Regions from separate parts of the Streptomyces sp. SM18 genome, predicted to be linked through region 2. Evidence: riboswitches for the same ligand, from Rfam matches in the RefSeq annotation. Region 2 holds a riboswitch; each other region holds the start of a gene.
What was found. A riboswitch is a leader RNA that binds a small molecule or an ion and turns the genes downstream of it on or off. The one in region 2 is predicted to bind thiamine pyrophosphate.
Positions count from the first base shown of each region.

Region 1: it holds a riboswitch for thiamine pyrophosphate, as region 2 does, so the genes downstream of both, B9S64_RS24235 (thiamine ABC transporter substrate binding subunit) here and thiO (glycine oxidase ThiO) in region 2, are expected to answer to the same signal.
Region 3: it holds a riboswitch for thiamine pyrophosphate, as region 2 does, so the genes downstream of both, thiC (phosphomethylpyrimidine synthase ThiC) here and thiO (glycine oxidase ThiO) in region 2, are expected to answer to the same signal.

Region 1 covers NZ_CP029342.1:5,335,400-5,345,715, forward strand. Annotated here, with positions in the region: gene rlmN (23S rRNA (adenine(2503)-C(2))-methyltransferase RlmN) at 57-1,163, shown strand; TPP riboswitch at 1,263-1,378, shown strand; gene B9S64_RS24235 (thiamine ABC transporter substrate binding subunit) at 1,450-2,544, shown strand; gene B9S64_RS24240 (iron ABC transporter permease) at 2,604-4,217, shown strand; gene B9S64_RS24245 (ABC transporter ATP-binding protein) at 4,220-5,251, shown strand; gene B9S64_RS24250 (hypothetical protein) at 5,270-6,433, opposite strand; gene B9S64_RS24255 (ABC transporter ATP-binding protein) at 6,415-7,152, opposite strand; gene B9S64_RS24260 (aspartate aminotransferase family protein) at 7,402-8,781, opposite strand; gene B9S64_RS24265 (Lrp/AsnC family transcriptional regulator) at 8,760-9,257, opposite strand; gene B9S64_RS24270 (gamma-aminobutyraldehyde dehydrogenase) at 9,435-10,316, shown strand, end outside.
Region 2 covers NZ_CP029342.1:1,648,952-1,659,267, forward strand. Annotated here, with positions in the region: gene B9S64_RS07295 (NAD(P)/FAD-dependent oxidoreductase) at 1-890, shown strand, start outside; gene B9S64_RS07300 (hypothetical protein) at 966-1,937, opposite strand; gene metF (methylenetetrahydrofolate reductase [NAD(P)H]) at 1,985-2,902, opposite strand; gene thiE (thiamine phosphate synthase) at 3,063-3,713, opposite strand; gene B9S64_RS07315 (Rv2175c family DNA-binding protein) at 3,853-4,218, opposite strand; gene B9S64_RS07320 (NAD(P)/FAD-dependent oxidoreductase) at 4,312-5,535, opposite strand; partial or broken gene B9S64_RS34905 (hypothetical protein) at 5,545-5,841, opposite strand; TPP riboswitch at 5,896-6,009, shown strand; gene thiO (glycine oxidase ThiO) at 6,007-7,215, shown strand; gene thiS (sulfur carrier protein ThiS) at 7,212-7,481, shown strand; gene B9S64_RS07340 (thiazole synthase) at 7,484-8,278, shown strand; gene pknB (Stk1 family PASTA domain-containing Ser/Thr kinase) at 8,404-10,316, shown strand, end outside.
Region 3 covers NZ_CP029342.1:3,693,670-3,703,985, forward strand. Annotated here, with positions in the region: gene B9S64_RS16520 (DUF5326 family protein) at 1-107, shown strand, start outside; gene B9S64_RS16525 (IclR family transcriptional regulator) at 413-1,183, shown strand; gene B9S64_RS16530 (SsgA family sporulation/cell division regulator) at 1,285-1,722, shown strand; gene B9S64_RS16535 (YibE/F family protein) at 1,761-3,116, opposite strand; TPP riboswitch at 3,188-3,321, shown strand; gene thiC (phosphomethylpyrimidine synthase ThiC) at 3,314-5,182, shown strand; gene B9S64_RS16545 (DUF4241 domain-containing protein) at 5,531-6,718, shown strand; gene B9S64_RS16550 (hypothetical protein) at 7,027-7,848, opposite strand; gene B9S64_RS16555 (metallophosphoesterase) at 8,030-9,103, opposite strand; gene B9S64_RS16560 (LacI family DNA-binding transcriptional regulator) at 9,263-10,316, opposite strand, start outside.

The DNA of each region.
Region 1 (10,316 bases), 3.7 Mb from region 2:
AGGGCGAACGCCGGGCGGAGTGAGTACCCCGGCGTGTCTGCCACACTGGAAGAACCATGCCTAAGCCCGGAGAACTCACTTTCGTCGCGCCCCGCGGAGCCAAGAAGCCCCCGCGGCACCTCGCCGACCTCACGCCCGACGAGCGCAGGGAGGCGGTCGCCGCGATCGGTGAGAAGCCCTTCCGCGCCAAGCAGCTGTCGCAGCACTACTTCGCGCGGTACGCGCACGACCCGGCCGAGTGGACGAACATCCCCGCCGGGTCGCGGGACAAGCTCGCCGAGGCGATGTTCCCCGACCTGATGTCCGTGGTGCGCCACATCAGCTGCGACGACGACACCACCCGCAAGACCCTGTGGAAGCTGCACGACGGGACGCTCGTCGAGTCCGTCCTCATGCGGTATCCGGACCGGGTGACGATGTGCATCTCCTCCCAGGCCGGCTGCGGGATGAACTGCCCGTTCTGCGCCACCGGGCAGGCCGGGCTCGACCGCAACCTGTCGACCGCGGAGATCGTCCACCAGATCGTGGACGGCATGCGCGCCCTGCGCGACGGCGAGGTCCCGGGCGGGCCCGCGCGGCTGTCCAACATCGTCTTCATGGGCATGGGCGAACCGCTGGCCAACTACAAGCGCGTCGTCGGGGCGATCCGCCGGCTGACCGACCCCGACCCGGACGGGCTCGGGCTGTCGCAGCGGGGCATCACGGTGTCCACGGTGGGCCTGGTTCCGGCCATGCTGCGTTTTGCCGACGAGGGATTCAAGTGCCGCCTCGCCGTCTCGCTGCACGCCCCGGACGACGAGCTGCGCGACACCCTCGTCCCCGTGAACACCCGCTGGAAGGTCCGGGAGGTCCTGGACGCTTCGTGGGAGTACGCGGAGAAGTCCGGCCGCCGGATCTCCATCGAGTACGCGCTGATCCGCGACATCAACGACCAGGCGTGGCGGGGCGATCTGCTCGGCCGGCTGCTCAAGGGCAAGCGGGTGCACGTCAACCTCATCCCGCTGAACCCCACGCCCGGCTCCAAGTGGACCGCGTCGCGGCCCGAGGACGAGAAGGCGTTCGTCGAGGCCATCGCGGCCCACGGGGTGCCGGTCACGGTCCGCGACACCCGCGGCCAGGAGATCGACGGCGCCTGCGGGCAGCTCGCCGCCTCCGAGCGCTGAGCCGGATCCGGCCGGGCCGCGGCGGCCCGGCCGGACGGCCGTGAACCGGCCGACGAGGCGTTTTCCGGCCGGTGTAGCCTGGCCGGGAGATTCAACTTCATATTCCGACAGGGGAGCGCCACAGCGCTGAGAGTGCGGCACCGGACACCGGTCGTCGCAGACCCTCTGAACCTCGCCCGGGTCATTCCGGGTAGGAAGTTCGGACCTTACTCAAGCTGTTGCGCCCTGCCCGCTCACCGAGCGGGCGGGGCCGCGTCTCTTCCTGGTCACCCCCAGGAGGAATCACATGAGCACCACCACGAAGTACGCGGCGACCGCCCTCGCCGCCACGCTCGGCGTCACCGCCCTCGCGGGCTGCGGCAGCTCCGACGACGCCTCCGGGACCGGGAATTCCGGCGGGTCCAAGACCGTCACGCTGGTGAGCCACGACTCCTTCGACGCCTCGGACTCCGTCCTCAAGGCGTTCACGAAGGAGACCGGCTACACGGTCAAGGTCCTCAAGAGCGGTGACGCCGGAGCCGCGCTCAACCAGGAGATCCTGACCAAGGGCTCCCCGCGCGGCGACGTCTTCTTCGGCGTCGACAACACCCTGCTCTCCCGGGCCCTGGACAACGGGCTGTTCACCCCGTACGAGGCGAAGGGCCTCGACCGGGTCGCCCCCGACGTCCAGTTGGACGCGGACAAGCACCGGGTCACCCCCGTGGACACCGGCGACATCTGCGTCAACTACGACGTGAAGTACTTCGCCGACAAGAAGCTCGACCCGCCGGCGTCCTTCGACGACCTGCTGAAGCCCGCGTACAAGGACCTCCTCGTCACCGAGAACGCCGCGACCTCCTCGCCCGGCCTCGGCTTCCTGCTGGGCACCGTCGCCACCTACGGCGACAGCGGCTACCAGGACTACTGGAAGAAGCTGAAGGCCAACGGCGTCAAGGTCGTCGACGGCTGGGAGCAGGCCTACAACGAGGAGTTCTCCGGCTCCGCGGGCGGCAGGAAGGCCGGTGCCGACCGGCCGCTCGTCGTCTCGTACGCCTCCAGCCCGCCCGTCGAGGTGCTGTACGCCGATCCGCAGCCCGAGAAGGCGCCGACCGGGGTCGCCACCGGCACCTGCTTCCGGCAGATCGAGTTCGCCGGACTGCTCGACGGCGCGAAGAACCAGGCGGGCGGGAAGGCACTGCTGGACTTCCTGATCAGCAAGCCGTTCCAGGAGGACATGCCGCTGAAGATGTTCGTGAACCCCGTCGCGAAGGACGCCGCGCTGCCCGAGCTCTTCACCGAGTTCGGCGCGCAGGCCGCGAAGCCCGCGACGGTGGCCCCGGACAAGATCGCCGAGCACCGTGAGCAGTGGGTCCGGTCGTGGTCCTCGATCACCGTGAAGTAGCCGTGCCCGCCGCACGCCGCGGCGGGCGACGGCGGGACGGCGCGCTGCGGCTCGGCCTGATGGCCGTGCCCGTGGCCTTCTTCGCGCTGTTCTTCGCCTACCCCGTCGCGGCGATCGTCGGCCGCGGGCTGAAGGCGGACGGCGCCTGGCAGTGGGGCCGGGCCGGCGAGGTGCTGACCCGGCCGGACCTCCTGGACGTCCTGTGGTTCACTACCTGGCAGGCGCTCGCCTCGACCGCGCTCACCCTGCTGATCGCACTGCCGGGCGCCTATGTCTTCGCCCGCTTCGACTTCCCCGGCAAACAGCTGCTGCGCGCCGTCGTCACGGTGCCGTTCGTGCTGCCCACGGTCGTCGTGGGCACGGCCTTCCTGGCGCTCCTGGGGCGCGGCGGACTGCTCGACGACTTGTGGGGCGTACGGCTGGACACCACGGTGTGGGCGATCCTGCTCGCCCACGTGTTCTTCAACTACGCGGTCGTCGTACGGACCGTCGGCGGTCTCTGGGCGCAGCTCGACCCCCGCCAGGAGGAGGCCGCACGGGTGCTCGGCGCCGGGCGCCTGGCCGCCTGGCGGCGGGTGACCCTGCCCGCGCTGGCCCCCGCCGTGGCCGCCGCCGCGCTGATGGTCTTCCTCTTCACCTTCACCTCCTTCGGCGCCGTCCAGATCCTCGGCGGCCCCTCCTACTCCACGCTGGAGGTGGAGATCTACCGGCAGACCGCCCAGCTGCTCGACCTGCCGACGGCCGCCGTGCTCACCCTGGTCCAGTTCGCCGCGGTCGGCGCGATCCTCGCCGTGCACGCGTGGACCGTGCGGCGCAGGGAGACGGCCCTGCGGCTGGTGGACCCGGCGCAGACCTCCCGGCCGCCCCGCGGCGCCGGACAGCGGGCCCTGCTCGGCGGGGTGCTGCTGACCCTCGCGCTGCTGGTCGTGCTGCCGCTCGGCGTCCTGGTGGAACGCTCCCTGGACACCTCCGGCGGGTACGGCTTCGGCTTCTACCGCGCGCTCCAGTCCGCCGAGGCGAGCGGCTCCACCTTCCTGGTGCCGCCGCTGGAGGCCATCGGGAACTCGCTGGAGTACGCGCTGGCCGCGACCGCCATCGCCCTGGTGATCGGCGGGCTCGCGGCGGCGGCGCTCACCAGGCGCGCCGGGCGGCTGGTACGCGGCTTCGACGCGCTGCTGATGCTGCCGCTCGGCGTCTCCGCGGTCACCGTCGGCTTCGGTTTCCTGATCACCCTGGACAAGCCCCCGCTCGATCTGCGGACGAGCTGGATCCTCGTACCGCTCGCCCAGGCGCTGGTCGGCGTGCCCTTCGTCGTGCGGACCATGCTGCCGGTGCTGCGGGCCGTGGACGAACGGCTGCGGGAGGCCGCCGCCGTCCTCGGCGCCTCGCCGCTGCGCGCCTGGCGGGAGGTGGACCTGCCGCTGGTGCGCCGGGCGGTGCTGGTCGCCGCCGGCTTCGCGTTCGCCGTCTCGCTGGGCGAGTTCGGCGCGACCGTGTTCATCGCACGGCCCGACAACCCCACGCTCCCGGTCGCGGTGGCGCGGCTGCTGGGGCGCTCCGGCGAGCTCAACTACGGCCAGGCGATGGCCCTCAGCACGATCCTGATGCTCGTCTGCGCGGCGTCGCTGCTGCTGCTGGAACGTATCCGCACCGACCGATCCGGGGAGTTCTGAGCATGCTGGCACTGGAGTCGGCCACGGTCAGGTTCGGGAAGCGGACCGCCCTGGACGCGGTGGACCTGGAGGTCGCCGACCACGAGATCGTCTGTGTGCTGGGGCCCAGCGGCAGCGGCAAGTCCACCCTGCTGCGGGCGGTGGCCGGGCTCCAGCCGCTGGACGGCGGCCGGGTGCTCCTCGACGGCCAGGACCAGGGCGCGGTGCCCGTGCACCGGCGCGGGGTCGGGCTGATGTTCCAGGACCACCAGCTCTTCCCGCACCGGGACGTCGCCGCCAACGTCGCCTTCGGGCTGCGGATGCGCGGTGTGCCCCGGGCCGAGCGGGACGACCGGGCCGGTGAACTCCTCGACATGGTCGGCCTGCCAGGCGCCGGACGGCGGGCCGTGGCCGCGCTCTCCGGCGGTGAGCAGCAGCGGGTTGCCCTGGCCCGCGCCCTGGCCCCGAGGCCGAGACTGCTGATGCTGGACGAGCCCCTCGGACAGCTGGACCGGAGCCTGCGCGAACGCCTGGTGGTCGAACTGCGTTCCCTGTTCGGCCGGTTGGGTACGACGGTGCTCGCCGTGACCCATGATCAGGGCGAGGCCTTCGCGCTCGCCGACCGGGTGGTGGTGATGCGGGACGGCCGGATCACCCAGACCGGGAGCCCGCTGGAGGTCTGGCAGCGGCCCGCCTCCGCCTTTGTCGCCCGGTTCCTCGGCTTCGACAACGTGGTGGAGGCGAGCGTCGGCGGGGGCGCGGCGGACACCGTCTGGGGCAAGGTGCCGGTGCCGGACGGCTCGCCCGAGGGCCGGTGCGACCTGCTGGTCCGGCCCGCCGGGGTGCGGATCGGCGCCCCGGACACCGGGCTGCGCTGCACCGTGGGCGTACGGACCTTCCGGGGCCACCACGTCACCGTCCTCCTGTACCCGGACGACGGCCCCGCCCTGGAGGCGGAGTGCACGCTGCGCGACACCCCCGTGGAAGGGGCCGTGGTCGGCGTCGAGTTCGACCCGTCCGAGACCGTGGTGCTGCCCCCGGCCGACCGCCTCTGACCGCGCGGCCCCGGCGGATCAGCCCGCCAGAGGCAGTGCGGCCAGCTCCGCGACCACCCAGGTCAGCGGGGCGAACACGGCCAGCAGCACCGCCGCGCGCAGCGCCGTGGCGGCGCGCAGGGCGGACGGCGGGGCGCCGATCCGCAGCACCGCCTCGGTCGTGCGGGCCCGCGCCTGCTTGGCCTCCAGGGCGGAGGTCAGCAGCGTGGCGCCCGTACAGCCCAGCACCAGCACCGCGCCCAACGCCGTGAGCGGGCCGAACGGGCGCGGCTCGCCGGTGTACAGCACCGACGCGGCGATCACCCCCGACAGCACCGCGCACACGACGCCCAGCGGACGGCCGACGCGGCGTGCCTCGTCCATCAGGACCCGCCCCGCCAGCAGCCGGACGGCCCCGGGGCGCACCGCCTGGAGGAGCTTGCCGCAGAGGTAGGTCACACCGGGGCCGGCCATGGCCAGACCGATCGCCGTGAGGGTCCATCCCACCAGCACGCTCGCCGGGGCGGAGTCGAGCCTGCCGGGCAGCGGGAGCGGGTTGCCCGCCGAGCCCCGGCTGCCGTACGCCTCCACCGCGAGGCCGGCCGCCGCCAGGGCCACGCCCCAGGGCAGCCCCGTCGGCGCGGGTGCCGGGGCGAGCCGCTCCTCGGCCTCCGGGGCGCCGGACGGCGCGCCGGGCCGGGAGCGCAGCGCCAGCCCGCTGGCCGCCGCCGACGCCAGCGGTACCAGCGCCAGCAGCGTCAGGGCCGCGGCGAGGGGCAGCGGGGTTCCGGCGCCCAGGAACGCGGCGGCGCCCCCGTCGAAGGGCAGCCCGGCGAGGTCGCCGCGCAGATGCAGGAAGCAGAGCAGCGCCACCACCGAGCCCAGCGTGGTGGACACCGCCGTGGACACGGCCGCCAGCGCTCCGAGCCGGGCCGGGCCCATGCCGGCGGCGAAGAGCCCCGGCCGCGGCCGGGTGCTGGGGTCCGTACGCGCGATCGCGACGGCCAGCTGGACGGTCGCGGCCAGCGGGACGGCGCACCACAGCAGCCGCAGGACCGAACTCGACGCGTGGGCCGGATGCCCGGAGGCGTATCCGAGGGTGCACAGGAGGAGGAAGCCGACCCCGGCCGACGCGGCGGCCAGCAGCAGCCGCCGCACCAGCACCAGGGGGTGCGAACCGCGGGTCAGACGGAGAGCGAGCACGCCGAGGCGCCTTCCGTGTCGGCCACGGCGGGCAGGGAGACGGTGGTGACGCGGCGGCCGTCCAGCAGACAGACCGTACGGTCGGCAAGGGCGGCGATCTCGGCGTCATGGGTGGCGAGCACGACCGTGATGCCGTGCGAGCGTGCCGCGGTGGTCAGGGTGCGCAGCAGTTGGGCGCGCTCGGCCCGGTGCAGCGTGGCGGTGGGCTCGTCGGCGAAGATCACGGCCGGCGAGGCGGCCAGCGCACGGGCCACCGAGATCCGCCGGCGCTGCGACTGGACCAGGGCGTGCGGCCGCTTCTTCGCGAGCGGGCCGATGTCCAGGCGCTCCAGCCACTCGGTCGCGGCCTTCCTCGCCGCCCGGTGCGAGACGCCCCGCAGCAGCAGCGGAAGCGCCGTGTTCTCCCAGGCGGTGAGCTCCGGTACGAGGTCCGGTTCGGCGCCGATCCAGCCGAACCGGTCGCGGCGCAGCTGTTCGCGCAGCCGGGGACCCATGGTGTGCACCGGGACGCTGTTGAACCAGACCTCGCCCTCCTGGGGCACGAGCTGTCCGGAGAGGCAGTGCAGCAGCGTCGTCTTGCCGCTGCCGCGCGGGCCGGTCACGGCGAGGACCTCGCCGTCGCGGACACCGAGGGAGACACCGCCGAGCCCCGGGGATCCGTTGTGGGAGTGGTGCAGGGAACGTGCCCAGATCACGTCGTTGTCGGGCGGGGCCACCATGCGTACACCTCGGTTCCGGATCAGATTTCCTCATCCCCCGTTCGGGGGAACGGGGACATGGCCGATCGGTCACTCGGCACGCTAGGCAGCCGGACCGGGGTGTCGGGACAGTACGTGGCCCGCACGCCGCCCTTCTCACTCGAACGGGTGAAATTCGCGCCCTGTGGGTGGCAGGACGGTGGCAGGACGGCCGCAGGGCCCCGGCGGTCGGCCGGGGCCCCACGGCCACGTCGTCACGTCGTCACGCCGTCAGAGCTTCGCCCACGCCTCGGTGAGGACGCCGCGCAGGATGCCCTCGATCTCGTCGAACGTCGAACGGTCGGAGATCAGCGGCGGCGCGAGCTGGATCACCGGGTCGCCGCGGTCGTCGGCCCGGCAGTACAGGCCGTTCTCGTACAGCGCGTGGGAGAGGAAGCCGTACAGGACGCGCTCGGTCTCCTCGGCGTCGAACGTCTCCTTGGTCGCCTTGTCCTTCACCAGCTCGATGCCGTAGAAGAAGCCGTTGCCCCGGACGTCGCCGACGATCGGCAGGTCGTGGAGCCTGCTCAGGGTGGTGAGGAAGGCGTGCTCGTTGTCCAGGACGTGCTGGTTGAGGCCCTCGCGCTCGAAGATGTCGAGGTTGGCGAGCGCGACCGCGGCGGAGACCGGGTGGCCGCCGAAGGTGTAGCCGTGCAGGAAGGTGTTGTCGCCCTCGTAGAACGGCTCGGCCAGCCGGTCGGAGATGACACAGGCCCCGATGGGGGAGTAGCCCGAGGTCATGCCCTTGGCGCAGGTGATCATGTCCGGCACGTAGTCGAACTTGTCGCAGGCGAACATCGTGCCCAGCCGGCCGAAGGCGCAGATGACCTCGTCCGACACGAGCAGGACGTCGTGCCGGTCGCAGATCTCGCGCACCCGCCGGAAGTAGCCGGGCGGCGGCGGGAAGCAGCCGCCGGCGTTCTGCACCGGCTCCAGGAACACCGCGGCGACGGTGTCCGCGCCCTCGAAGAGGATCTGCTGCTCGATCTGGTCGGCGGCCCAGCGGCCGAACGCCTCCGGGTCGTCGCCGAAGAGCGGCGCACGGTAGATGTTGGTGTTCGCCACCTTGTGCGCACCCGGCACCAGCGGCTCGAACGGGGCCTTGAGCGCGGGCAGTCCGGTGATCGACAGGGCGCCCTGCGGGGTGCCGTGGTAGGCGACGGCCCGCGAGATCACCTTGTGCTTGGCCGGCTTGCCGGTGAGCTTGAAGTACTGCTTGGCCAGCTTCCACGCCGTCTCGACGGCCTCGCCGCCGCCGGTGGTGAAGAAGACCTTGTTGAGGTCGCCGGGAGCGTGGCCGGCCAGCCGCTCGGCCAGTTCGACGGCCTTGGGGTGGGCGTAGGACCACACCGGGAAGAAGGCCAGCTCCCGCGCCTGCTCGTACGCCGCCTCGGCCAGCTCGCGGCGGCCGTGCCCGGCGTTGACCACGAACAGGCCGGAGAGGCCGTCGAGGTAGCGCTTGCCCCGGTCGTCGTAGATGTAGGTGCCCTCACCACGGACCATGGTGGGTACGGGCGCGTCCGCGTAGTCGGACATACGGGTGAAGTGCATCCACAGGTGGTCGTACGCGGTTCGGCTGAGGTCCTTGCTCACGGCTGTCGGGTTCCCCACATGTAGGTCTGCTTCTTGAGCTTGAGGTAGACGAAGCTTTCGGTGGAGCGCACGCCGGGGACGGCCCGGATGCGGGTGTTGATCGTCTCCAGCAGGTGGTCGTCGTCCTCGCAGACGATCTCCACCATCAGGTCGAAGGAGCCCGCGGTCATCACCACGTACTCGCACTCGCTCATGGCCGACAGGGCCTCGGCCACCGGGTCGAGGTCCCCCTCGACGTTGATGCCGACCATCGCCTGGCGCATCAGGCCCACGGTGAGCGGGTCGGTGACGGCCACGATCTGCATCACGCCCTGGTCGAGCAGTTTCTGCACCCGCTGGCGCACCGCCGCCTCGGAGAGGCCCACGGCCTTGCCGATCGCGGCGTAGGGACGGCGTCCGTCCTCCTGGAGCTGTTCGATGATCGCGAGGGAGACGGCGTCGACCGCCGTCGACGGTCCGTGCCCTGTTCTGGAGTCTGCGTTACGGGTGGCCACCCACCCACTCTGCACCGCGACTCGTCTGTCTGGCAAGCGTAAACCGATGAAATCCGTTGTCCTGGAGCCAGAATCTCACTGAATCCGTAGGTGACGGTGGGTGGGTATGTCGAAAGCGTCACCGGACCGTCTAGGGTGGGTGTCTCACCCATCGGACAGCCGACAGGAGGGGTGGTCGTGACCACCGAGGTGCGCCGTCTGCGCAACTACATCGACGGAGAGTTCCGGGACGCCGCGGACGGGCGGACCACCGACGTGGTCAACCCGGTGACGGAGGAGGTCTACGCGACCGCCCCGCTCTCCGGCCAGGCCGACGTCGACGCCGCCATGGAGGCGGCCGCCGCCGCGTTCCCCGCGTGGCGGGACGTGACGCCCGCCGAGCGCCAGAGGGCGCTGCTGAAGATCGCCGACGCCTTCGAGGAGCGGGCGGAGGACCTCATCGCGGCGGAGTCGGAGAACACCGGCAAGCCGCTGGGGCTCACCCGCACCGAAGAGATCCCGCCGATGGTCGACCAGATCCGGTTCTTCGCCGGTGCGGCCCGGATGCTCGAAGGCCGGTCGGCCGGGGAGTACATGGAGGGCCTGACCTCGATCGTCCGCCGCGAGCCGGTGGGCGTCTGCGCGCAGGTCGCCCCGTGGAACTACCCGATGATGATGGCCGTGTGGAAGTTCGCCCCGGCGCTGGCCGCGGGCAACACCGTCGTCATCAAGCCGTCCGACACCACCCCGGCCTCCACGGTGCTGATGGCCGAGATCATCGGGCAGATCCTCCCCAAGGGCGTCTTCAACGTCCTGTGCGGGGACCGCGACACGGGTCGCGCGATGGTGGAGCACCCGGTCCCGGCGATGGCCTCCATCACCGGTTCGGTGCGGGCCGGCATGCAGGTCGCCGAGTCGGCGGCCAAGGACCTCAAGCGGGTCCACCTGGAGCTCGGCGGCAAGGCCCCGGTCGTGGTGTTCGAGGACGCCGACATCGCCACGGCCGTCGCCGGCATCTCCGAGGCGGGCTACTTCAACGCCGGCCAGGACTGCACGGCGGCGACCCGCGTCCTGGTCCAC
Region 2 (10,316 bases):
GCCGCGCTCCGGCCGCCGCCGCCCTTCTGCCGTACATGGAGCAGACGTTCGGCAGCTGGTACGTCCAGGGAGGGATGCGGGAGCTCGCCGGTGCGATGTACGAACGGTGCCTGCTCCGCCGGGTGACGTTCGTCTTCGACGCCGAGGTGGTGCGGGTGGCGGAGAAGGACGGCCGGGCGTCGGGCGTCGAACTGGCGGACGGGACGTACGCCGAGGCCGACCACGTGGTCCTCGGCGCCCGGCCCGCCCCCGGGCTGATGCCCGGTCAGGCGTGGGGCGGGGACGGGGATCCGGCGGCCCGGCGGGCCCCGCTGCCCGGCCGCTTCGTCGTGCTGCTGTCGCTGCGCGGCGCCCGGGACGCCGGGGCCGCGCACCGGACCGTGGTGCACTGCGCGGACGGACCGGCCGAGCAGGCGGCGGTGTTCGGCGGCCGGATCGCCGACCGGCCCACGGTCACCGTCCTGCGTCCCGACGACCCCTCCACCCGCCCGGACGAGGCGCACGAGGCGGTGACCCTGACGGCGACGGTGGCCCCGCACGGGCCGGTGGACTGGACGGACCCGGCGCTCCGCAAGCGGTTCACCGGCACGCTGATCGACCGGGCGGCCGAGGCCGTCCCCGGACTGCGCGAGCGGATCCTTCGCACCGAGACGCGCACCCCGGCCGAGACGGCGGCCGAGACCGGCGCCGAGGGCGGCTCGGTGCCCGCGCCCGCGCTGGCCGGGGCGGGCGGAGCCTTCCTGCACCCGGGCAACCGCACCTCGCTGCCCGGCCTCTACCTGGCGGGCGGCTGGTCGCATCCCGGTGGCGGCCCCGCCCACGCCGGGATGTCGGGCGCGCTGGTCGCCGGACTGGTCGTGGAGGGCGACGGCTTCCGCGGCTCCCGCTGAGCCACGTCCGCCCGTCCGCCCGGCGGCCGTCCGGGGACGGGCCGGGCCGACGGGTGCGGTCGGACCAGGCCGGGCTCAGTAGCGGTACTGCTCGTTCGGCCCGGTGTTGTCGTAGCCGTGGGCGGGGCCGCCGCCGTAGGGGGCTTGGGCGGGTGCCTCCGGGGGCAGCGGCGCGTACGGGTCGCTCTCCCGCTGCTGGGGGACCCACACCCCGCCGGGCGGGGTGTCGGTGGCGTACTGGTTCGCGTAGGGGTCGCCGTAGGAAGCGGCCGGCTGCGCGTCGTACCCCCCGCCGTACCCGTCGCCGTGGGTGCCGCCGCCGTATCCGTCGTGCGCGGGGTACCCCCCGGCGCCCGTCGTGCCGCCGTTCGCCGCGTAGGGGTCCGCGTAGGCGGCGTACTCCTGCTGTCCGGCGGGGTGTTCGTACGGGCCCGGGTAGCCGCCCCCGCCCGGGTAGGTCTCCTGGCCCGGATAGCTCTCCTGGCCCGGATAGGCGCTCCGGCCGCCGAAGACGTCCTGCCCCTGGTCGGCGTACGGGTCGTACGCGTCGTACCGCTCCTGCTCGGGGGTGTCGGCGCTCCCGGCCGGGGCGGGGTCGGTGTAGACGCCGTACTGCCCGGTGTCGTCGGGCAGCGGCTGCGGTTCGTAGACCGCGAACGCGGGTTCCTCGGGGGCCTGTTCAGGGGTGTGGTCGGGAGCTTGCCCGGGGGCGGGCTCCTGGTACTCCAGGTCGGAGACCTCCAGCGTGGGTCCGGCGCTGCCGGAACCGCGCCGGCGCCGGCTCGCCCCCGGTTTGCCGCCGACCGCCCAGCCCGTCGAGAAGCCACGGCGGAAGGAGAGCGTCACATACGTCTGGCCGGTGGCGAAGGCGATCGCGCCGACCACGATCACCAGCCTGGAGGAGGTCAGCACCCCGAGGACCACCCCGAGGAATCCGGTGAAGGCCAGAAGTCTCCAGCGCAGCCGTGCCTTGTACTGCAGCAGCACCTCGCCCAGCAGCCACAGTGCCACCATGCCGAAAGCGATGTAGAGGACCGTCCAGCCCACGCCCGCCCCCTTCTACGGCCGACCCGGTCGGTGACGGGTACGGCCGGTCACGACTGCCTGTGCAGTCCGAGATTCTCGTAGATCTCAAGCGTTGCCGTGGAGTTGTTGAGCGTGATGAAGTGCAGCCCCGGGACACCCTCGGAGACCAACTCCGCGCAGAACTCCGTCGCGAACTCGATGCCAATGGAGCGTACAGCGGCCGGATCGTCCTTGGCCGCGAGGAGTCGCTCTTTCAGCGAGGAAGGCAGCGACGCGTTGCTCAGCTGGGCGAACCTTTCCAACTGCCGGATGCTGGTGATCGGCATCACCTCGGGAATGACCGGGGTGTCGCAACCCGCCGCGACCACGCGGTCACGCATCCGCAGATAGCTTTCCGGGTGGAAGAACATCTGGGTGATGGCGTAGTCGGCACCGGCCCGGCATTTGTCGACGAAATGCCGGATGTCGGAGTCCCAGTCGTCCGATCGCGGGTGCATTTCGGGAAAGGCCGCGACGCCGACACAGAAATCGCCGGATTCCTTGATGAGCCGGACGAGGTCGGCGGCGTACCGCACGCCCTGCGGGTGCTCGACCCACTCGCCCATCGGGTCACCCGGCGGGTCTCCGCGCACCGCGAGGATGTTCCTGATGCCCGCGTCGGCGTACTGCCCGACCATGTTGCGCAGTTGGGCGACGGAGTGGTCGACGGCGGTGAGGTGGGCGACCGGGGTGAGGGTGGAGTCGGCGGCGATCTGCTGGGTCGCGCGTACCGTCCCCTCCCGTGTCGAGCCGCCGGCCCCGTAGGTCACGGAGACGAAGCTCGGGCGCACGGCTTCGACCCGCCTCAGGGCGTTCCAGAGGTTCCGTTCGCCCTTCGCGGTCTTGGGCGCCCAGAACTCGAAGGAGTACGACGTCTTGCCGGTCGCGAGGAGTTCACGCACCGTGGGCGCGTGATCCGTCCAGGTGGAAGGTGTGCCAAGGGCCATACCGGGAGGTTAACCAGGGCCGGGCGGTACCCCAACCGGACCGCACGGTTTGCCCGGAATGCACCACTTCTTGTCCACCCCTCGGACATCCCGGCCCGGCGGTGGGACCGCCGCCTCCGCACCGGAGCGGAGGGACCCGTCGGCGGGGCGGGCAGACGCGTCAGAGGGAGCGGGCCCGGACGCGCTTCGCCAGCTCGGCGGTGGCCGCGGCGGGGTCGTCCGCCTCGGTGATCGCCCGTACGACCACGACCCGGCGCGCGCCCGCGTCCAGCACCTGGTCCAGGTTGCCCGTGTCGATGCCGCCGATCGCGAACCAGGGCCGGGAGGTGCCGAGCGAGGCGGCGTACCGCACGAGGCCGAGGCCCGGGGCGTGCCGGCCGGGCTTGGTGGGGGTGGGCCAGCAGGGGCCCGCGCAGAAGTAGTCGGTGCCCGCCTCGACGGCGGCGGCGTCCACCTCGGACTCGGCGTGGGTGGAGCGGCCGATCAGCACCTCGTCCCCGAGGATCGCGCGGGCGGCCCGCACCGGCAGGTCGCCCTGCCCGAGGTGCAGTACGCCGGAACCGGCCGCGTGGGCGACGTCGGCCCGGTCGTTGACCGCGAGCAGGGCCCCGTGGCGGGCGCAGGCGTCGGCGAACACGGCGAGGTGGTCCAGCTCCTCGGCGGCCTCCATGCCCTTGTCGCGGAGCTGGACGATGTCCACGCCCGAGGAGAGCACCGCGTCGAGGAACGCGGGGAGGTCGCCCTGGCGTGTGCGGGCGTCCGTGCAGAGGTAGAGCCGGGCGTCGGACAGCCGTGAGCGAGGCGTGGACATGAAGATTTCCCCCCAGGGATGCGTCGGTGGGCCCGTCGGTGGCGCGGCGGAGGTGCCGGCGGGTCCGGGCGGGAGCGGTCCGGTGACGGCGGGGTGCGGGCCGTGGGTCACGGCCCGCACCCCGGTCACGGTCGTCCGGTCAGACGGCGAGCGCCTGGGCGCGGCGCTTCACCTCCGTACCGCGATTCTCGCTCAGGGCCTGCGCGGGGGTGCCGGGCAGGGTCGGGTCGGGGGTGAAGAGCCAGTCCAGCATCTCTTCGTCGTTGTAGCCGTCGTCCCTCAGGAGGGTCAGGGTCCCGGAGAGGCCCTTGACCACCTTGTCGCCGTCGATGAAGGCGGCAGGCACCTGGAGCGTCCGGTTCTCACCACGTCGTACGGCGATCAGCTGGCCCTCCTTGACCAGCTGCCGGACGCGCGTCACCTCGACATCGAGCATTTCCGCGATGTCGGGAAGGTGGAGCCAGTCGGGGACGAGAGCATCGATCTTTGCGTCAATCTCGGTCACAGGGACAAGCGTGCCATCTGGGACCGACAGCCGGTAGCCGGGCCGACCGTACGGGGCGCGTCCCGTGTCCCGTACGGGGCCGTCGGCGGGTCCCTACAGGGCCGCCGACCGCAGGGGTACGGAGGGGTCCGCCGCCCGCGCCGGATCGATCCGCGCCCCGGCCGCGACGAGCTTGCGGCCCTGGGTGAGGTCACGCGGTCTGCCCACGGCCAGCACCGCGGTCAGGACGCCGTCACGCAGCCAGCACACGGTCCAGGCCGGGTCGTCGGGGGTGCCGCGCCACAGCGGCGTGTCGGTGGCGGTGTGGTGGCCGGCGTACTGCACGAAGCGGTCGAACTGCTCGGACCAGAAGTAGGGCACCGGGTCGTACACCGGCGCCCGGCCCGTCGTGATCGCGGCGGCGGCCGTGCTGGGGCCCTGGAGGGCGTTGTCCCAGTGGTGGACGAGCAGCCGCTCCCCGAAGCGGGCGGACGGGAAGGAGGCGCAGTCGCCGACGGCGTAGACGTCGGGCAGCGAGGTGCGCAGGGTGGCGTCGGCGGTGACCGATCCGTCCGGGCCGAGCGCGACCCCGGAGCCCTCCAGCCAGCGGGTGGCGGGCCTGGCGCCGATGCCGACGACCACGGCCCCGGCGGGGATCTCCCGGCCGTCCGCGAGGTGGACGGCGCCCGGCACGACCCGGTCGACCCGGGCGTCGGTGAGGAGTTCGGCCCCGCTCTCGGCGTACCAGGCGGCCATCGGGGCGGCGACCTCGGCGGGCAGGGTGCCCGCCAGGGGGTGGTCCGCCGCCTCGACCACGGTGACCGCGCAGCCGGCGGCGCGGGCGGCGGTGGTGAACTCCGCGCCGATCCACCCGGCCCCGACGACCACGACGTCGTGGCTCCGCTCCAGGACGGGCCGCAGCCGCGTGGCGTCGTCGAGGGTGCGCAGCAGGTGGACGCCGGGCACGTCGTGCGTGCCGGGCAGGACGACGGGTTCGGCGCCGGTGGCCAGCACCAGGGCGTCGTAGCCCACGGGCCCGCGATCGGTGTCCACCTCCCGCGCGTCGGCGCGCAGACCGGTCACCCGCACACCCAGGCACAGGGTGACGCGCAGTTCCTCGAAGTCGATGTCGAAGGCGGGGTCCTCGGCCGTGCCGAGCAGGACCGCCTTGGACAGCGGGGGCCGGTCGTAGGGCTGATGGGGTTCGGCGCCGATCAGGGTGACGGAACCCGCGAAGCCCTCTTCGCGCAGGGCCACGGCCGTCTGCGCCCCGGCCATGCCGGCGCCGACGACCACGACGTGCTGCGGCTGCGTCGGCCGCGTCTGCTGCTCGCTCACGCCTCCACCCTAACGAGATGACGGCCCTCGGTCGGCGGGCTCCTCCACCACGCTCGTCCCGCCACCCTCCCGGGACTCCCAGGTCCACCGTTCGGTCAGCCGTACCCGTCCGTCGGGAAGCTCGGTGACGGTGGACGGGCAGTGCCCCGGCGAGGTCGTCCCGTCGTGCCCGAGCTGGACGTACCTGAAGTCGAGGGTGTCGGCGTCCCGGGTGCCGACGAGGTGGCCGCGCGCGATGTCACCGCCCGCGTACCGGATGACCCGTCGGCGACGGGCGTCAGGACGAGTCCGTCGGGTGAACGGGCCACGGCGGAGGGCTCCCTTACAGGCGTGGGGCGGCGGGGCTTAGGGTGGCCGAGGTAAGGCACTCGCGGGAGCCCGGACGCACCGGGCTGAGAGGGAGGCTGACCGGCCTCCGACCGTCAACAACCTGATCCGGGTCATGCCGGCGAAGGGAGGGGCTGGACGCCCATGGGTAGAGCCGCGGACGGATCCGACGTCCTGGTCGTCGGTGGGGGCCTCATCGGTCTGGTGACGGCCTGGCGGTCGGCGCAGCGGGGGCTGCGCACCACGGTGGCCGACCCGGAGCCGGGCGGCGGGGCCGCCCAGGTCGCGGCCGGGATGCTGGCCGCCGTCACCGAGCTCCATCACGGCGAGCAGATGCTGCTCGGCCTCAACGTCGCCTCCGCCGCACGCTATCCGGCGTTCGTGGCCGAGCTGGAGGAGGCGAGCGGCCGGGGGACCGGGTTCCGGGCGTGCGGCACCCTGTCGGTCGCGCTGGACACCGACGACCGGGCCCATCTGCGGGAGCTGCACGCGTTGCAGCGGCGGTCGGGTCTGGCGTCGGAATGGCTGAGCGGGCGGGAGTGCCGCCGTCTTGAGCCGATGCTCGCCCCGGGGGTGCGCGGGGGGCTGCGGGTCGACGGCGACCACCAGGTCGATCCCCGGCGGCTGACCGCGGCCCTGGTCACGGCGTGCGAGCGGGCCGGGGTCGTCTTCCGGCGCGGCTGGGCGAAGCGGCTGTCCGTCACCGCCGGCCGGGCGGCGGGCGTGGTCCTGGCGGACGGCGCCCGGCTGGACGCGGACCAGGTCGTCCTCGCCGGGGGCAGTCTCAGCGGCCGGCTCGCGGGGCTGCCCGAGGAGGTGCTGCCGCCGGTCCGGCCGGTCAAGGGGCAGGTGCTCCGGCTGAGGGTTCCGCCGGTGTACGCCCCCTTCCTCAGCCGGACCGTGCGGGCCGTGGTGCGCGGCAGCCACGTCTATCTCGTCCCGCGCGCCGACGGTGAGCTGGTCGTCGGCGCGACCAGTGAGGAGATGGGCTGGGACGTCACGGTCACCGCGGGCGGGGTCTACGAGCTGCTGCGCGACGCCCATGAGCTGGTGCCCGGCATCACCGAGCTGCCGCTGACCGAGACCCGGGCCGGCCTGCGCCCCGCCTCGCCGGACAACGCCCCGCTGCTGGGTCCGACCGCCCTGCCGGGGCTGCATCTCGCGACGGGCCACCACCGCAACGGGGTGCTGCTCACCCCGGTCACCGGCGAGGTGATGGCCACGCTGCTGACGACGGGTGAGGTCCCGGAGCTGGCCCAGCCGTTCACACCGGCCCGGTTCGCCGCCACGGGCTCCCGTGAGCCCGTCCGTACGTCCGTACACCCATCCGCGCACCAGGAGCAGCCCGCATGACCGAGCCCGCCACGCCCGCCACGCCCGTCACGGCCACCACCTCGCCCGCCGACGTCTCCGTCTCCGTCTCCGTCTCCGTCAACGGGGAGCGCCGCGCCGTCGCGGCCGGTACCACGCTGGAGGCCCTGGTGGCCGGTCTGACCTCCGCGCACTCCGGGGTGGCCGCCGCGGTCAACGAGGCCGTCGTGCCCCGCGGCCGGTGGGCCGCCACCACGCTCGCCGAGGGCGACCGCGTCGAGGTCCTCACCGCCGTCCAGGGAGGCTGACCGTGTCCGACGACCTGTTCACGCTGGGCTCCACGGCGTTCTCCTCCCGGCTGATCATGGGGACCGGCGGGGCCCCCGGCCTGGAGGTGCTGGAGCGGGCCCTGATCGCCTCGGGCACGGAGCTGACCACCGTGGCGATGCGCCGTCTCGACCCGACGGTCCAGGGCTCGGTCCTCTCCGTCCTGGACCGGCTCGGCATCCGGGTCCTGCCGAACACCGCGGGCTGCTTCACCGCGGGTGAGGCCGTGCTGACCGCCCGGCTGGCCCGTGAGGCGCTGGGGACCGACTGGGTGAAGCTGGAGGTCGTGGCCGACGAGCGGACCCTGCTGCCCGATCCGGTCGAGCTGCTGGACGCGGCGGAGATCCTGGTCGACGAGGGCTTCACCGTCCTGCCGTACACCAACGACGACCCGGTGCTGGCCCGGAAGCTCCAGGACGTCGGGTGCGCGGCGGTCATGCCGCTCGGCTCCCCCATCGGTTCCGGGCTCGGCATCCGCAATCCGCACAACTTCCAGCTGATCACCGAACAGGCCCAGGTCCCGGTGATCCTCGACGCCGGTGCGGGGACCGCGTCGGACGCGGCGCTGGCGATGGAGCTGGGGTGCGCGGCCGTGATGCTCGCCTCGGCGGTGACCCGGGCCCAGGAGCCGGAGCTGATGGCGGCGGCGATGCGGCACGCGGTGGACGGGGGCCGTCTCGCGTACCGGGCGGGCCGCATCCCGCGCCGGTACTTCGCCGAGGCCTCCTCGCCCGTGGACGGCCGGGCGGTGCTGGACCCGGAGCGCCCCGCCTTCTGAGACCGCCTCCGGGACGCCGCCCCGGTCACGGCATCCATGTGTCCCTGTCACGGCTGCGTCGCAGAACGGCCCCGGAGCGCCACCGGGGCGTCCGGGGTGTCGGTGGCGGCTCGTAGACTCACCCCGTGGACACGACCCTCCAGGACCCCCTCGTCGGGCAGCTGCTCGACGGCCGCTACCGCATCGACGCACGCATCGCCGTCGGCGGTATGGCCACGGTCTACCGGGCCATGGACACGCGGCTCGACCGGGTGCTCGCCCTGAAGGTGATGCACCCGACGCTGGCGACCGACGTCGCGTTCGTCGAGCGCTTCATCCGTGAGGCCAAGTCGGTGGCCAGGCTCGCCCACCCCAACGTGGTGGGCGTCTTCGACCAGGGCGCGCAGGGCGCGTACGTGTATCTGGCGATGGAGTACGTCGCCGGGTGCACCCTGCGCGACGTGCTGCGCGAGCGCGGCGCGCTCCAGCCCCGGGCCGCCCTGGACATCCTGGAGCCGGTCCTGGCCGCCCTCGGCGCCGCCCACCGGGCGGGGTTCGTGCACCGCGACATGAAGCCGGAGAACGTCCTGATAGGCGACGACGGCCGGGTGAAGGTCGCCGACTTCGGTCTCGTACGGGCCGTGGGCACCGTGACGGACACCACCGGGTCGCTGCTGGGCACCGTCTCCTATCTCGCCCCCGAGCAGATCGAGCACGGTTCGGCCGACACCCGCTCCGACGTGTACGCCTGCGGTGTCGTGCTGTACGAGATGCTCACCGGTTCCAAGCCGCACACCGGGGACACCGCCGCCCAGGTCATCTACCAGCACCTCAACGAGGACGTCCCCGCCCCGTCCGGCGCGGTGCCGGGGCTGGCGGCCGGGCTGGACGCGCTGGTGGCCGAGGCCACCGCCCGGGACCCCGAGCTGCGGCCCTCCGACGCGGTGGCGCTGCTCGCCCGCTCCCGTGAGGCGCGGGCGGCCCTCACCGAGGAGCAGCTGGACGCGATGCCCCCGCAGGCCGTCGCCGGCACCCACGACGCCGCCGAGGACCGTACGAGTGTGATCCCCCGGGTGATCCCGGAGGGTCAGGGCACGGCGCACCACACCAGCCGGCTGGAGATGCCCCCGGACGGACCCCCGTCCCGGCCGCGCCGGGGCGGACGGTTCGCCCTCGACCGCCGCCGGGGGATGTTCGCCGCGCTCCTCGCCCTGCTGCTGGTGCTGGGCGTGGGCTCGGGTGTCTGGTACATCAACTCCGGGCAGTTCACCCAGGTGCCCTCCCTGCTGGGCCAGACCCAGAAGGCGGCGCAGGAGCGGCTCACCGACGCCGGTCTGGGCCTGAAGGGCGTCGAGCGCGCCTACAGCGACACGGTCGAGCGCGGGACGGTGATCAGCAGCGACCCCGCGTCGGGCGAGCGGATCCGGGGCAACGGCTCGGTGAAGCTGGTCATCTCGCGCGGTCCGGAGGTCCTGAAGGTGCCCGACGTCGAGGGGCTCCCGCTGCCCGACGCCCGGCGGCAGCTCAAGGAGGCGGGCTTCGAACAGGGGATGGTGACCCGGGAGTTCAGCGAGGAGGTCGCGCGGGGCGAGGTCGTCCGCACGGATCCCCCGGTCGGCACCGAGCGGCACGCCGGGTCGGGGGTCGCCCTGGTCGTCAGCAAGGGCGCCCCGGTCGACGTCCCCGACGTCACGGGCCTCGACGTCGAGGACGCCACGGCGGAGCTGGCCGAGGCCGGGCTGAAGGCGAAGGTCCTCCCCGACCGGATCGAGGCGCCCGAGGCCGCGGGCGAGGTCGCGAAGCAGGCGCCGGGCGGCGGGGCCGAGGCCGCGAAGGGCGACACCGTCGAACTGACGGTCTCCAAGGGGCCGCGCATGGTCGAGGTCCCCGACGTGACCGGCAGCGACGTGGACGAGGCCCGGGACACCCTGGAGGAGGCGGGCTTCGAGGTCAAGGTCGACCGCCCGCTGCTCTCCTTCAGCGACAAGGTCGCGAGCCAGTCCGTCAAGGGCGGCGAGAAGGCCGCCGAGGGCTCCACCGTCACGATCAGGACCAAGGC
Region 3 (10,316 bases), 2.0 Mb from region 2:
GGTTCGTCATCGGCCTGCTCTTCAAGGTGCTGATCTTCGTCGTCCTGGTCGGCGGCCTGATCTTTGTCGTGCGCAAGTTCCTGTCGTCCTCCCGGAGCGACTGGTAAGGACGCCGGGGCGACCGGTGAGGACGATCGTGCGTCCCAGGGCCCGTGACACCCGGTGACGGGCCGGTGAGACGCTGATACGTCGATTAGGCCAGCTGAGCGAAGTCCGGGACGAAACGTTACCCGTGACGGAACGTGCCGATACAGTTGCGTTCCGCTGCCGCCAGCTGGGAAATGACTGTCCGTCACCATCCTGCCCAGTGATCTGCGTGACCGTCCGGTCCGGACCCCAGGCTCGCGGCGGGCTCGTGGGGGCGGCCCCCGCGGGAGGGCTGAGAGCCCGTCACCATGCCTGGGGGTGACCTGTGACCACGGCATCGAACACCGCTGTCCCGACATTGATCGGATCGGTTCAGCGGGCGCTGAGACTGATGGAGGCTGTGGGCACCCATCGGGAGGGCGCCCCCGCGAAGCAACTGGCGCGGGAGGCGGGACTTCCTCTTCCCACCGCCTATCACCTGCTGCGCACCTTGACCCACGAGGGCTATCTCCGCAGGGAGAACGGGGTGTTCCTGTTCGGCGCGGCCACCGAGAAGCTGGCCGGCGGCCGGGCCTCCGCCTCCCGGCCCGGCGTCATCGTGGACTCCCTCGCCCACTGGGCCGACGTGATCGGCGCCCCTGTGTACTGCGCCCTCTACCGGGACGGCGAGATCGAACTGGTCGCGGTGGCCGACAGCCCGGCTGTGCCCTCCGTGCGCGAGTGGGCCGCCTTCCGGGAGACCGGGCATGCCCACGCGCTCGGCCAGTGCCTGCTGGGGCAGCTCGACGAGCGGGGGCGCGAGGACCATCTCGACCGGTATCCGGTCCGGCAGCTGACGCGCTACTCCGTACGGGACCGCCGGACGTTCCTCGCGCGGCTGCGCTCGATGAAGCGGACGGAACCCGTCGTCGAGCGTCAGGAGTACGCGCTGGGGACGGTGTGCGCGGCCATCCCGATCACGGTGGGCCCCGCTGTCGCGGCGATGGCCGTTTCGCTCCCCCTGGAGCAAGAAGAACGGTTGCTCGCTGCGATCGAACAACTACGCTGCGAAGTAACCACGTTCTTGCGCTCGTTCGTGTTCTCTATCAGTATCTGAAAAATCACTCCTTGTGATCTGCTATCGCGTGCATCACGATGGCGTCAATAGGGCCATGGGGGATCATTCCTGGCCAGTTTCATCTACTGCGGGGTTGAACGATGCGCGAGTCGGTTCAAGCAGAGGTCATGATGAGCTTCCTCGTCTCGGAGGAACTCTCGTTCCGTATTCCGGTGGAGCTCCGGTACGAGGTCAGCGATCCGTATGCGATCCGCATGACCTTCCACCTGCCCGGTGACGCCCCCGTCACCTGGGCGTTCGGTCGTGAGTTGTTGCTGGACGGGCTCAACAGCCCGAGTGGCGACGGCGATGTGCACATTGCCCCGACCGAACCCGAGGGTCTCTCGGACGTACACATCCGGCTCCAGGTGGGCGCCGACCGTGCGCTCTTCCGGGCCGGCACAGCACCTCTTGTGGCATTTCTCGACCGGACGGACAAGTTGGTACCACTGGGACAGGAGCACACGCTGGGTGACTTCGACGGCAGTCTGGAAGAGGCCCTGGGCCGCATCCTCGCCAAGGAGCAGAACGCGGGCTGAACGGGCGAGGGCACCGCTGCGTCCGTGAGCCCGCGTGCTCACGTCTTGCGGCGTCGGCCCCTCCCGGTCCGTACGGGTGCAGGAGCTCCGGCTTCCGCGCCGAGCCCCGTGCGGTCCGCGGAGACCACCAGGGCGGCGAGCACGGTCGTCACCGGCACCGAGGCGACCAGCCCGATCGACCCGACGAGCGTCCGGACGATCTCCTCGGCGACCAGTTCGCTGTTGGCCACCACTCCGACGCTGCTCTGCGCGATGGAGAAGAGCAGCAGCAGGGGCAGCGCCGCGCCCGCGTACGCGAGCACGAGGGTGTTGACGACCGAGGCGATGTGGTCGCGGCCGATCCTGATACCGGCCTTGTACAGCCGCCGGACCCCCATGGTGGGGTCCGCCTGGTGCAGTTCCCAGACCGCCGACGTCTGGGTGACGGTCACGTCGTCGAGCACGCCGAGCGATCCGATGATGACACCGGCCAGCAGCAGGCCGCTCATGTCGATCTCCGGGTACAGCCCGTGGATCAGGCCGGTGTTGTCGTCGGTGTTGCCGGTCAGGCTCGCCCAGCCGATGAAGAGGGAGCCCAGGAGGCCGATCAGCACCAGTGAGATGAGTGTGCCGAGGACGGCGACGGAGGTACGGGCCGTCAGCCCGTGGCAGGTGTAGAGGGCGATCAGCATGATCGCGCTGGCCCCGACGACGGCCACGAGCAGCGGGTTCGAACCCTGCAGGATCGCCGGCAGGATGAACAGCGTGAGCACCGCGAACGAGACCGCGAGGGCGATCAGCGCCATGAGTCCGCGCAGTCTGCCCACGCCGACCACCGCCAGGGCGAAGATTCCGGCCAGCAGGGCCATCGGGAACGAACGGTCGACGTCCGTCACCGAGTACTGGAGGTCGCGGGGCGCGTCGGGCGCGTACGCCACGACCACCCCCTGACCCTGCTTCAGCTTCCGGGTCGCGTCGGGCTGGATGATCTCGACGAACGTGCGGCCCTTGTCCTTGCCGGTCGTCACCTCGACCGTGGCCTTCTTGCACGAGCCCGTCTGCTCGGCGACGGCCTCACGCCCGGACGGCGTCGAGGTGTCGCCGGTCGGCGGCACCTGCCCGGCGTTCACGTCGGCGCAGTCGACCGCGACGACCTTCACCACCCGGCCGTCCTGGGTCTGCCGGTCGAAGCCGACGCCCGTGCGTTCGTGGGCCGGGGCCCCGCCGGGCCAGAGCGCCACCATCCCGACGAGGACCGCGGTGGCGAAGGGGATGAGCACGGCCGCGATGACCTTGCGCAGATGTGTGGAGACCGGTGCGGCCGGACCGTGGCTGTGCGTGTGGGCATGCGCATGGCTCTGCGTGCTGCCCGGAGCGGGGTCGTGGGGGTCGGGTGCGCTGTGTGGGGACGTCACCCCGCGATCATCCCAAGAAGAGGGGAGGCCCTCTGGCCAGCACGCCAGACGGGAGGCTAGCGTGGAGACACCTTTGCACACGCGGGAGCTCGGAGCACCGGGCTGAGAGGGCGCTGACCTCCGTATATCCGTACGGGACACGCTGCGCCGACCGCCGAACCTGTTACCGGGTAATGCCGGCGTAGGGAGTAGGTCTCATGACCACAGCGGACGCACGCACGCCTGCCTCGAAGCAGAATGCGCAGAAGGCGCCTGACACACGGAAAGTGCCTGACGCGCGAAAGACCCCGGATGTGCGGAATGCTCCGGCGGGCGAGGACGGGAAGTCCATCGGCTGGCACAAGGGGTACGTCCAGGGCTCGCGCCCGGACCTCCGGGTGCCGGTCCGTCAGGTGCACCTCACCAACGGCAAGGACGTGACGCTCTACGACACGTCGGGGCCGTACACCGATCCCGCCACCGGGACCGATGTCCGCCGGGGGCTCGCGCCCCTGCGGGAGAACTGGATCGTCGCCCGCGGGGACACCGAGGAGTACGAGGGACGCCCCGCGCGCCCCGAGGACGACGGGCTCAAGCACACCTCGCCGCGCGGAGGTCTGCGCAACCTCGACGCGGTCTTCCCCGGACGGCCGCGCCGCCCCCGCCGCGGTCGCGACGGCCGGCCGGTCACCCAGCTCGCCTACGCCCGCCGCGGCGAGATCACCCCGGAGATGGAGTACGTCGCGATCCGGGAGGACGTCGCGCCCGACGTCGTCCGCGAGGAGATCGCGGCGGGCCGGGCGGTGCTGCCGGCCAACGTGAACCACCCGGAGATCGAGCCGATGATCATCGGCAAGCGGTTCCTGGTGAAGGTCAACGCCAACATCGGCAACTCCGCGGTCACCTCCTCCATCGAGGAGGAGGTGGACAAGATGACCTGGGCGACCCGGTGGGGCGCCGACACGGTGATGGACCTGTCCACCGGCCGCAACATCCACACCACCCGCGAGTGGGTCCTGCGCAACTCCCCCGTTCCGATCGGGACCGTCCCGCTCTACCAGGCGCTGGAGAAGGTGGACGGCCACGCCGAGGAGCTGACCTGGGAGATCTACAAGGACACCGTGATCGAGCAGGCGGAACAGGGCGTCGACTACATGACGGTGCACGCCGGCGTACGGCTGCCGTACGTCCCGCTGACCGCCCGCCGCAAGACGGGCATCGTCTCCCGGGGCGGGTCGATCATGGCGGCCTGGTGCCTCGCCCACCACCAGGAGTCCTTCCTGTACGAGCACTTCGAGGAGCTCTGCGAGATCCTCGCGGCCTACGACGTGACGTACTCCCTCGGCGACGGCCTGCGCCCCGGTTCCATCGCCGACGCGAACGACGAGGCGCAGTTCGCCGAGCTGCGGACGCTGGGTGAGCTCAACTCCGTGGCCAAGCGGTTCGGTGTGCAGACGATGATCGAGGGGCCGGGGCACGTCCCGATGCACAAGATCAAGGAGAACATCGACCTCCAGCAGGAGATCTGCGAGGAGGCGCCGTTCTACACGCTCGGCCCGCTGACCACCGATGTGGCACCCGCGTACGACCACATCACCTCGGGCATCGGGGCGGCGATGATCGCCTGGTGGGGGACGGCGATGCTCTGTTACGTCACGCCGAAGGAGCACCTGGGGCTGCCCAACCGGGACGACGTCAAGACGGGCGTCATCACCTACAAGATCGCCGCCCACGCGGCCGACCTCGCCAAGGGCCACCCCGGGGCGCAGGAGTGGGACGACGCGCTGTCCGACGCGCGGTTCGAGTTCCGCTGGGAGGACCAGTTCAACCTGGCGCTCGACCCGGACACGGCGCGGGAGTTCCACGACGAGACGCTGCCCGCGGAACCGGCGAAGACCGCGCACTTCTGCTCGATGTGCGGGCCGAAGTTCTGTTCGATGAAGATCTCGCACGACATCCGGCGTGAGCACGGGGCGGACCAGGCCGAGATCGAGGCGGGGATGGCCCGGAAGTCCGAGGAGTTCGCGGCGGCGGGCAACCGCGTCTATCTGCCGCTCGCGGAGACGGGCGGCGGGCCGGCCGACTGACCTGGCCGCCTCGCTGGAGGGGGCCCGCCAGGACACCGGTCCTGGCCGGCCCGCCTCCGCGAAACCCACCGCGAACGGCTTGCCGGCGTCGTCCGTCACCAGGTGGATGCTCCGTCACGCTGTCGCCCGGCTCAGCAGCCCGGCGCCGGGGATTGGGGCCGAGCGACCTCGCGCGCGGTTCGGCCCGGTGGTGCGTGCCTTCCGGCTGTCGGTCGCTCCCGTCGCTGTCAGTGCGCTTCGGTAACGTGCTCGGCACGGAGTCGGGGAGGCGTACAGGTGGGCGGTCCGGTGGTCGAGATGAGCCATGCCGAGGGGTGGGATTTCCGGGCGGGTGCTGAGGTCGGGCCGTTGAGCCCGCAGGAGGCATGGGCGCGGGACTCGGCGGGCCTGCCGTACGTCGTGGCGTACCGGGCCGCCGGGAGCGCGGGGCCGTTCGAGGTCCGTCTGGTGTCCTGGCGTGACCACTACGCCGGGGTGTGGGTGTACGACGAGCATGGACGGCGGGTGGAGCACCTGGAACTGCGGCTGCTGGACGAGGACCGCTTGTTGCGCAGGTACACCGAGCGCTGGGTCTACGCGGGTCCCGAGGTGCCGGAGTTCGAACGGTCCAGCGACCGGACGGTTCTGGAGCTGTTTCCGGGGGGAAGGGGCTCGCTGTCGCGCAGACCGGAAGGAGACACGGGGCCCATGACGGTGACGGTGCCGGACCTCGCTGAGGGCGAAAGGTGGCTGCGGCGGCCTGAGTTCGGCAGCTGGCCGCTGTTCTCTCCCGACAGGTGCGGTGTCGTCGGCTCGATACGGTGCGCGGCTGCGCCGTTCACCAAGACCGGCCCCGGACCGGCCGGGGATCCGTGGTCGCCGCCGCGACCGGGCGGTCCGGGCGGCCTCACCGCCCTGTTCTCGCCCGGCACCCGGATCACCACCGGCGACCACCGGGAGAACACGGTGGTCCTGGAGCCGGATGCCGGTCCGCGACTGCGGGTGCCCAGCGGCCGGCTGGCGGTGGACGACCCGCTCGGCGACGGACGGCCGAGGATCACGATCGAGATCCCGCCGGGCACCTATCCCTTGGAAACGGCGCAGATCGGCTCCGGGTACCACTGCGAGTTCGAGGACACGTGGGTCGAGCGCACCGATTCGCCGGCGGTCCGGCTGCGGGTGAGTGATGAGCCCGTCAAGTCCTGGGCGATGGCTCTGGGGGAAGGGGACGATCTCAGACTGCTGCGCGACGGCCACGCGTACGGGTTCGACACGGGCGGGGCGACCGGCTGTTTCGCGGATGCCGGAGCGTGGCCCGTCCTCCAGGACCGTTACCGACGAGCCATGGCGGACAACGATCCGGACGCGGGCGAGGATCTCGACCCCGACAGCGGCTTCTTCCTGCGGACCGTGGACGAGGAGGCGCGTGCGGACCTGCTCGCGTTCGCGACCGACGGTGACGGGACCCACTCGGTATGGGTGGGCCTGGATGCGTCGGGAGGCGTCGCCTGCGTGGTCGTCCAGGTGGCCTGGCTGCCCGGCTTGAAGGTGGTTTGACCATGCGCCCACTCGGCCTGCGGGTGAGATGTCCGCTCCCTGAAGCTCTCGCACGACGTCCGGCGTGAGCACGAGGGCGGACCGGACCGGGGCCGAGACGGGGAAGGCCCGGACGTCCGGGGAGTACGCGGCGGCGGGTGACCGCGTCCGTTTGCCGGTCATGGACTGAACCGGTCACCCGCACCGGCGCCGGGCGGCCCGTCTGCCGGGCCGCCCACCGGAGGAGTGAAGCCCGGCCGTTGCCTCTGAGAGCGGCGGGCCGCCGCCTGTGGAACTGTCCACGTCCGGGAGGCACCGCCGCGTCCGGATCACTCCGGCTGGTGCTCCGAGCCCCCGAAGTCCGGGCTGGTGAAGTCCGGGCTGGTGAACGTCGGGCGGGGCCCGGCCGAGGGACCGTCCTGCGGGCCCGAGAAGTCCGGCCTGCTGTAGCCGATCTTGGGGATGCGGTGTGCCGACCGGTGCGGGACACGGGCCGCGGGCCCTGCGGTCGGGTCGGCCAGGGCATCCCGCAGGAACGGCAGGATGCCGCGCTCCAGCAGGGCATGGCGCCAGGCCTCCCGGGCGCGGGCCACGTCCTCGGGCAGTTCCTCCTCGTCGTCCTCCATGGCGGGCAGCGCGGTCGAGCCGTTGCGCAACGCGGTGACGAGGAGGCCGATCGCGGCGGCCAGTGTCGCGGCCGCGGCGACCGCGGCGAAGAACCACCCGGCCGCGACCATGGTCCCGGCGAAGGACAGCGACGGGCTGAACGCCTTCAGCAGATAGCCGACCAGCAGGAATATCACGGCGGCGGTCCCCGCGAGCACCGGAGCCAGCGCGGCGATCACCGCGAGGGTGCCGGCCCCGGCCCCGTCGTCCTGGACGGATCCGAGGACCAGGTCCCTCTCCGACACCCCGTCCGGGCCGCGCAGTTCGCCCCGGACGCGCACGTAGTGCTCGTACTCGGGGGCGGCCGCGGCGGTGATCAGGGCGGTGGCGTCGAGCGCCATCGTCCGGAGCTGTTCCGCGTTGAGATGGTCCCCGACCCCGTCGAGGTCCGGGTGTTCACGAGCATGACGCAGTGCGTCGGCGAGGATCCGCTCGTATTCGGGCCGGTCCTCGCTCAGCAGGTGCGGAGCGCTGTTCATGTGCATCCCCCGATGCTCCGTCGGGCCTGATCCGGCCGGGCTGCCGGGCGGATCGGCGGAAACGGAGGAGAGCCTGCTACTGGTACGCCGATGGTAGAGCGATTACGGCAGGACGTGACAGGGGGTTTCCGGAAATAGGCCCGGCGGCCGGTGCGGTCAGGTCGTGAGGGAACTTCCCCGTCGAGCGTCAGTCATGCAGGGGGAGTTGGACGACCAGTAGCTTTCCGGCCATGGTGACGCCGCCGTCCATGGCGATGGCCAGCCCGTCCGCGTACACGTGCGGGCCGTCCACCACGGTGCGCGGGCTGTGCTCGCCGTCCTCCGTGCCGACCTCGCCGAGCAGATAGGGAATCGGGCTGTGACCATGGACGACGCGCTGCCCGCCGTAGGTCGCCATGAGCTCGCGTACGGCCTCCGCGCCGCCCTCGTCCCGGAAGGCGAACCGCTTGGTGAGCTTGCGGAACAGGTCCCAGCACTCGTCCGCGTCGTGGCGCGTGAGAATGGCGTGCACCGTGTCGTTGACGTCTTCGATGGTGGAGCCGTAGTCGAGGTAGGCGGTCGTGTCGGAGTGCATCAGCAGGTGCCCGTCCTCCTCGACGACCGCGTCGAGCCGGGCCATCCACTGGAGGTGGACCTCCTGGAGCCGCTCCATGTCGGTCTTCTGACCGCCGTTGAGCAGCCACGCCGCCTGGAAGGTGGCGGTGCCCGCGCCGGAGTTCACCGGGGTGTCGCCGAACCTCTTGGCGCCGATGAGGAGCAGCTCGTGATTGCCCATCAGGGCCTTGCAGTACCCGCCCGCCGCCGCGGCCTCCGCGGACAGCCGCATGACGAGGTCGATGACGCCGATTCCGTCCGGACCGCGGTCGGTGAAGTCGCCGAGGAACCAGAGCCGGGTGTTGCCGGCCGCCCAGCGGCCCTCGGCGTCGACCAGGCCCTGTTCGCGCAGGGCGGCGAGCAGCTCGTCCAGGTACCCGTGGACGTCACCGACGACGTACAGCGGACCACGGGCCGGGTCGGCTCCCTGGTGCGGCTCCGGCACGGCCCGCACCTGGGCGGTGCCGTCCCGGGTGATCACCGGCAGGTCACGCTCGGTGGGGGTGTACCCCTCCGGCGGGTCGTCGCCCACCGGGACGTTGCCGGGATGCGGCGGGGGCGGGGGCATCGGCGCCTGCGCATAGGGCGGCACGCGGAAGTCGCGCAACGTCGCTGTCCGCACCACGGGTTCCTGACCGGCCCCCTGAGTCATCGACCCCTCCACCACCGTCGCGCCGCCGTACACCTGACGGGCCCTGCCTGGTAGAGGTGGTCCGCGGTGTCGTGCGCCCATCATAGGAATGCGGATCGTGCTGTGTGACGCACCAGGGGTGGTGAATCCGGACGCACTCGGAGTTCACCGGTCAATTGGTCCGGAATGCACCGGTCAGTCCCCGGCGGGTGAGCGTGGCGCGCTGACCGTCGTCCGGGGCGGCCGGCGCTGCGAGGACGTCCGCACGATGAGCTCGGTCGGTATCACCCGCTCCAGCGGCCCGTCGTGTTCGACCCCCTCGATGGCGTCGATGAGGAGCTGGACGACCGCCGTGCCGATGCGGCGCGGTTTGAGCGAGAGCGTCGTGATGGGGGGTTCGGTCGTCGCGTACACCGTGGACTCGCTGCAGCACACCAACAGCAGGTCCTCGGGGACGCGCAGCCCGTAGCGGCGGGCGGCGGCCAGCAGATCCGTCCCGTTGGGGTCGAACAGGCCGTAGACGGCGTCCGGGCGGTCCGGGCGGGCCAGCAGGCGGTCGGCCGCGACCGCGCCCGCACAGGGGTCGTGGGCCGGGTAGGACTCGTAGACCGGGTCCTGGCCGACCCGCTCGCACCAGTGGAGGTAGGCGGTGGTGGACAGGCGGGTGTACGTGTCGGTCGTGGTGCCGGTCAGCAGCCCGATACGGCGGGCCCCCGCCGCGGCGAGATGGTCGAGGAGGTCGAGCACGGCCGCCCGGTGGTCGTTGTCGACCCAGGCGGTCACCGGCAGCGAACCGGCCGGCCTGCCGTCCGAGACGACGGGCAGGCCCTGCCGGACCAGCTCCGTGACCACGGGGTCCTGGTCGGACGGGTCGATCACCACCGTCCCGTCGAGTGCCACGTTGGACCAGACGTCGTGGCGGGAGGTGGCGGGGAGGATGACGAGCGCGTAACCGCGGGCCAGCGCCGCCGAGGTGGCGGCTCTGGCCATCTCCGCGAAGTACGCGAACTCGGTGAAGGTGAAAGGTTCATCCCCGTACGTGGTCACGGTCAGCCCGATGAGGCCTGACTTGCCCGTGCGGAGGGTGCGGGCCGCGGCCGACGGACGGTAGCCCAGGCGCTCGGCGACCTCGCGGACATGGCGACGGGTGGCGTCCGGCAGTCTGCCTTTGCCGTTGAGGGCGTCGGAGACCGTCGTGATCGAGACGCCGGCCGCCGCCGCGACGTCGCGGATGCCCGCCCGTCCCTGC